3 regions of the Pantoea phyllosphaerae genome follow, and region 2 is predicted to be linked to each of the others. Evidence: predicted binding sites of a transcription regulator. Region 2 holds the regulator's gene; each other region holds the start of a gene.
The links. The regulator Fur, encoded in region 2, represses iron uptake genes when iron is present. The targets are predictions, from matches to a motif close to ATAATAATGAGAACNACTATCAA.

Region 1 (2,203 bases), on a different contig from region 2:
CACCACCTCATCGACGCTCAGCATGCGCGCCTTGCCGCCCAGCGCCGCTTTCAGCTTGCGGTTATCGAGCCGCGCATCGCCACGCGTAACGATCAGCACCACCTCGTCTTTGACTTTCAGCGACAGGGTTTTGGCGATCTGACCCGGCGCAACGCCGTGAACGCGCGCCGCCATCTCCACGGTAGCGGTGCTTTGCGACATCTCGATAATCTCGATATCAGGGGCGTGTTCAGCAAAAAACTGCCGTACCGACTCCAGGCTCATCTCTTTCTCCATGCAGGTCGAAGGCGTAAAAACTGCCACAAGGCGGAAAAAGTGTAAACGAGAGAAAAGGAGAAAGTGTGTCGGGAGACGGTTTTATACGCTGAGCGTGCAGTTGCCGCAGCGTTCGACGTCGGGAATGCGGTAGCGCTGGCAGCAGCTGCGTCTGACCATCTCGCCGCCGCGCGACAGCATGGTGCGGTAGAGCGGGTTGTCGCTGCCATCCTGCAGGCGGCTGGTGAAGAAGAGCGTCTGCTCAAGCTGCAGAATCGTCGCCTCATCCAGCAGGGTTTTCAGCTCGCCGAGGAACCAGTGAAAAGAGAAGCCCATATTGTTCCAGATCAGCCTGGCGTTGATGCCGCCATGCTGGGCGATAGCGTTCACCGCCGGGATCAGATGCTGCTGGATCAGGCGCTCAATGCGCTGCGCTGCGGTAAGGTAGCGCGCCTCTTCATCTTCGTGCGTCGCGATCCAGAAGGCGCAAGGGTGGCCATGCTCGTGGAACTCAACGTGGATATGCTGCGGCGAGCAGTCGAGCGCGCGCGATTCCGCCAGCAGCGCCAGCATCAGCGGCGGCAGCAGCAGGCCAAAATACCACTGCGCCCAGAGCGACTGAACCGGCTTCGCTTCCTGAACGGCGTCGGGATGCTGACGATAGAGATAGTCGCTGTAGCGCTGCGCCAGCACAGGAAAATGTTCCGGGCGCGCCCATTCCGCCAGCGTGAGAGCCTCTGCGGGCGCGGCTTCATCAAGGTGGATGCTCTCCAGCATCCAGGCGTGCTGCTCGCGCATCAGATCGCGCAGGGCGCGCGCCAGCGGGCGATCGCCCTGCATAAAAACAGGCTGAGCGTACTGAAAGCGTTGAGGTTGCTGCCTGATGTTCGCCATGCTGAATACACGCCCTGGAAACAGAGAAGAAAGAATGATAATCGTTCTTAGTTCTATTCACAAGTCGGCGAAATGAGGGGCGCGGCCGGGCGCTTGCCGCGCTGACGGGCGCAGAATTAGAGTGCTTCGCCGCTGACGGTCAGGTTTTTGGGCAGGTCTTCCCAGGCGAGAAGGGTATTGCGGCCCTGATTCTTGGCGACGTAGAGCGCGCGGTCAGCATTGGCGACTGCCTGATCGAACTCGTCGTCGAAGATTGGCGCAATGCCGGCGCTGACGGTCACGTGGGTAGAAACCTTTTCATTGAAACGGTGAGGGATCTCCAGGTCGAGTACATACTGGCGAATACGCTCCGCCAGCTTCATGGCGATCGACGCGTTGACGTTGGTCATCAGCACCAGAAACTCTTCGCCGCCGTAGCGCACCACCACATCGCGCGAGCGCACGGCGTCGCGGATGGCCACTGAGACGCGCGCCAGCGCCTGGTCGCCCATGGCGTGGCCATAATTGTCGTTGTACGCTTTGAAGTGGTCGATATCGAGCAGCAGCACGAAGTGGCTGCCCGCGTGATTTTCCAGAATATTATCCAGCCGGTTTTTAAGTCCGCGGCGGTTATAGAGGCCGGTGAGCGGATCCAGCATGCTGAGATCGCTGAAGGTCTCTTTTTCTTCATAGAGCTGGTGCATCAGACGGCGGGTGAAGCGATCGACGCGGCGGCGCATCAGGTGCTGCAGAGAGAAGCCGATCAGCGGCAGCGAGATGGTCAGCAGCAGCATCGCCAGATGCTCGCCCCTGTCCAGCAGCAGCACCGTCACCACCGGCGGGGTGATATGCAGACAAAAGGCCGGCAGGTAATCGCTCAGGGCGATAGCGCTAATAAAAAAGACGCTCAGCAGGCTAATCATCAGGAAATTGTCGTCAAAAAAGAAGACCTGCTGATATTTGAGTTCAATATGCCAGGCCCAAAACACGCCAAGCAGCAACGCTACAGGATTTAACAGCGGTAATTTCAGTTTGGGCCTGATTAAATACCCAATCAATGTCGAGGCGCTAAATA
Region 2 (2,203 bases):
TGCCGACAGCCGATATTCGCGTCCGAACCAGCTGGTGTTTAACCGCACCGTGGGCCTGCGCGACACTTGGGCGAAAATCGGCGAGTAATTTTTTCGCATTCGGCTTGATATGCATTTACGACAGGGCGAGCAATCGCCCTTTTTTATATCTGCAATTAGCGGCAAGACCATTTTTTGTTATGTAACAATCCATTATCTCTTGTCAGACCAGACTGGGAGTTGTCTGAGTTAACGAAAATTAATCAATTTCCAGATGTGAATTTCATTTTTTCAGGTAGGCTATTCGCTCTTTGAAGAGGCTATGCGGGCATAAAAAGGAAAAATGATGACAGCTCTTGGTCAGGAAGCAAAACACAGCGTGGTAGTTTTACATCAGTTAATCGAACGTATATTCAATCAGCCTTCAGGCGAAGACGATACCTTCGATCTGCTGCTCTCGCACTTCCATCCCGATTTCCGCATGGTCACACCCCAGGGGCGACTGCTCGATTTGAATCAAACTGAAGCGTTGTTTCGGCAGCTGCAGGGGCGTCGCGAAGGCATGCGCATCGCCACCAGCGAACACGCGGTGATCTCTCAGAGCAAAGATGAGATCACTATTCAGTATCGCGAGCTGCAGATGATGAACGGCAGCGATCAGGCGCGCATTTCGCTGGCGATCCTCGACTGCACTACCTCAATCCCCCGCTGGCGCTACCTGCACGAAACGCTGGTCGCCTGACGGCCATAAAAAAAGCCGGTACATAGACCGGCTTATAGCATTACTGCATAGCACACATTTTTACTGATCGTGGAGCGTTTCGTCTTCGCGGCAATCGCCCAGCGAGCAGTGTCCATAGAGATAAAGGCTATGGTTCGTCAGCTTGATGCCGTGACGGGTAGCAATATCTCGCTGGCGTGATTCGATTGATTCATCGCTGAATTCGATGACTTTGCCGCAGTCGAGGCAGATCAGGTGATCGTGATGATGCTGCTGGGTCAGTTCGAAAACCGATTTTCCACCTTCGAAGTTATGACGCGTAACGATGCCCGCATCGTCAAACTGATTCAGTACGCGATAAACGGTAGCCAGACCAATCTCTTCGCCCATATCAATCAGGCGTTTATACAGATCTTCCGCGCTGACGTGATGGCACTGAGGTTCCTGAAGCACTTCCAGAATTTTCAGTCTGGGCAGCGTGACTTTCAGGCCAGCCTTCTTTAATGCGGTATTGTTGTCAGTCATGCGGATATTGTCCTGTTACTTTGCTGGTTACTTGAGGCGCCTTGCCTTGAATGTCGTTCGGTGTCTATTCTCATTTGCGTCTCATTATAGAGGCGAAGTTTTGAAATGAAAACCGAGGGAAACGCCTGAAATCAACACGGGCTGTAAGAAGAAGCGTAACGGCGCCGGGCGGAGAAATGCAGGAGGTTCGTTATCATCTCGCTAACTTCCTGACCTCGCGGAAGAAATAAGCAGATAACCGATGTGGGTATTGTACAGAATCAGAGATAAAAGTTAAAAATCTGTAGCTATTATTTCTATAGGAAAAACCATTAACTCAATGTGAGCCAGCGCCCACATTGAGTATGTGGCTAATCAGGCGTCGATGATGGCCTGCAGCTGCAGCTCATCGTGAATCTGCTTAACCCAGGCTTCGACGCGCTGGTTGGTTAGTTCCGGCTGACGATCTTCGTCAATCGCCAGGCCAAGGAAGTGTTTGTCATCCGCCAGACCTTTAGAGGCTTCGAAGTGGTAGCCTTCGGTCGGCCAGTGGCCGACGATCACCGCGCCGTTCGGCTCGATGATGTCGCGAATCGTGCCCATCGCGTCGCAGAAATACTCTGCATAGTCTTCCTGATCGCCACAGCCGAACAGTGCGACCAGCTTGCCGTTGAAATCGATCTCCTCCAGCGTCGGGAAGAAGTCGTCCCAGTCGCACTGCGCTTCGCCGTAGTACCAGGTTGGAATGCCCAACAGCAGGATATCGAACGCCTCGAGATCTTCTTTCGTGCTCTTGGCAATGTCATGCACTTCCGCAACCTCTTTGCCCAGCTGTTTCTGGATCATTTTTGCAATGTTTTCGGTGTTGCCGGTATCGCTGCCAAAGAAGATGCCTACGATTGCCATGGAGTAAATAACCTCTTAAATCCTGATGATGAGTGCATGCGCAGAGCGCACAATTAAGCGAATGATAGCAGAGCGGGCAAAAGGGCGGAACTC
Region 3 (2,203 bases), on a different contig from region 2:
CAGCGTCGCCAGCGAGATGGCGCTGTTCTGCACGCGAATTTTCATCCCTTTAAGATCTTCCGGCTTGCTGAGCGGCTTTTTGGTGATCATGTTGCGTTCGCCCGCGTCGGTCCAGCCAAGAAAGACCATGCGCGCGTTGGCGTCGGCGTCGAATTTATCGACTATTTGCTTGCCGACCTCGCCGTCCAGCACCTTGTGCATATGGTCGACGTCGCGGAAGATGTAGGGCAGCGTCAGCACGCTGGTTTCCGGCGCGATGGTGGTGACCGGCGCCAGCGAGACGCGGATCATGTCGATGGCGCCGAGCTGCACCTGCTGCAGCGTCTGATCTTCGTCGCCCAGCACGCCGCCTGCGTAGACTTTCATCTCCAGCCGCCCGTTAGTCGCCTGTTTCAGCTTGTCGCCCATATGCTGTAGTGCTACGACGGTGGGATAGCCAGCGGGCTGGACCTCCGCCACTTTTAACACCTTCGCTAATGCCGGAGCGGCGTTCAGGCCGAGCGCAGCAGAGACGGAAACGGCAAGGATCCATTTATTCACTCTCATTATTTTTTTCTCCAGGCTGATAGAGGAGGGCACAGGTTACAGGCAGCAGAGGAAATGGCCCGCGTGCTGCCAGAATAGGCAAATTGTGCTGGCTGAAAATGCGGCAATGCTGATTGAATGAACAAGCTCACATTTTGAAACGATGTTTTAATAAATTTATACGGGAAATCACATTTCTGAAATAGCGCTGAAAAGTGTCATAAAAGGTTAGCAACAGCCCGATGAGGGCAGCGTGCTGTTTGTAAATAGTAATGAGAACTACTATCAATTCGCCTTATTTTTGCTATTATTCGCGCTTATCCATTATTCCTGCATATGAAGTTGGAGACGCAGCGTGGTAGCCAGTGACTTAATGCAAACGGATCTCTCTGTTTGGGGCATGTATCAACATGCCGACATCGTGGTAAAAGTGGTAATGATCGGCCTGTTGCTGGCGTCGGTCGTGACCTGGGCGATTTTTTTCGGAAAGTTTGCCGAGCTTAGCGCGGCGAAACGTCGACTGAAAAGCGAGCAGCAGGCGCTGGGCGAAGCCCGCAGCCTGAGCGACGCCGCCCGCGCCGCTGCGCAGTTCAAGAGCCACAGCCACAGCGCGGCGTTGCTGAATGATGCGCAAAACGAGATAGCGCTTTCCGCGGGCGTCGAAGATACCGACGGCATTAAAGACCGCACCAGCTTCCGCCTCGAGCGCCGCGTCGCCGCCTTTAGCCGCCACGCGGGTCGCGGCAACGGCTTCCTCGCCACTATCGGCTCTGTCGCCCCGTTTATCGGCCTGTTCGGGACCGTCTGGGGCATTATGAATAGCTTTATCGGTATCGCGCAGACGCAGACCACCAATCTGGCGGTTGTCGCGCCCGGCATCGCTGAAGCGCTGCTGGCTACCGCTATCGGCCTGGTGGCGGCGATTCCTGCGGTGGTGATCTATAACGTTTTCGCGCGCATGATCGCGGGCTACAAAGCGTCGCTGGGCGACGTGGCCGCGCAGATTCTGCTGCTGCAGAGCCGCGATATCGACCTGGGCAACCTTAACGCGAAAAGCGCTGAAGCGCGCCCGGCCGCTCAGAAATTACGCGTAGGTTAAGTTTATGGCGATGCGATTAAACGACGACCTGGAAACCGATGGCGAGATTCATGAAATCAACGTCACGCCGTTTATCGACGTGATGCTGGTTTTGCTGATCATCTTTATGGTGGCCGCGCCGCTGGCGACCGTGGATGTTCGCGTTAATCTGCCCGCCTCGACCAGCGCGCCGCAGCCGCGGCCGGAAAAACCGGTCTACCTGTCGATTAAAGCGGATAAGCAGTTTTATATTGGCAATGAGCAGGTGACGCCGGAGACGCTGGTGGCGGTGCTGAACAGCCAGACCGACGGCAACAAAGAGACCACGATATTCTTCCAGGCTGATAAGTCTGTCGATTATGAGACCCTGATGAGCGCGATGGATAAGCTGCGCGGCGCAGGTTATCTCAAGATCGGCCTGATGGGGATGGAAACCGCCGCGAAGTAAATTTGCGCGAGTGGAAAAAGGGCAGCCTGCGGGCTGCCCTTTTTGTTTTCTGGGCGGGCGTTGTTTATCGCTTAGATGCCAGCACGCCAGGTTGTCGCGTCTACCACGTTTTTGTCCTGTCGCGGGAGGCTTTGCTCTCTGGCTTCAGCCCC

Region 1: fhuF (siderophore-iron reductase FhuF) is a predicted target of Fur. The motif match lies at 1,184-1,206, and genes of this name have one in related genera.
Region 3: exbB (tol-pal system-associated acyl-CoA thioesterase) is a predicted target of Fur. The motif match lies at 792-814, and genes of this name have one in related genera.

What each region holds. Positions count from the first base shown of each region.
Region 1 is NZ_JBPFDE010000004.1:308,809-311,011, forward strand. It holds gene ACR6A7_RS08465 (YbaK/EbsC family protein) at 1-264, opposite strand, end outside; gene fhuF (siderophore-iron reductase FhuF) at 358-1,149, opposite strand; gene ACR6A7_RS08475 (GGDEF domain-containing protein) at 1,266-2,203, opposite strand, start outside.
Region 2 is NZ_JBPFDE010000003.1:35,871-38,073, reverse strand. It holds gene glnS (glutamine--tRNA ligase) at 1-88, shown strand, start outside; gene ACR6A7_RS05550 (hypothetical protein) at 326-721, shown strand; gene fur (ferric iron uptake transcriptional regulator) at 782-1,225, opposite strand; gene fldA (flavodoxin FldA) at 1,580-2,110, opposite strand.
Region 3 is NZ_JBPFDE010000008.1:148,447-150,649, forward strand. It holds gene ACR6A7_RS12775 (TRAP transporter substrate-binding protein) at 1-546, opposite strand, end outside; gene exbB (tol-pal system-associated acyl-CoA thioesterase) at 899-1,624, shown strand; gene exbD (TonB system transport protein ExbD) at 1,629-2,051, shown strand.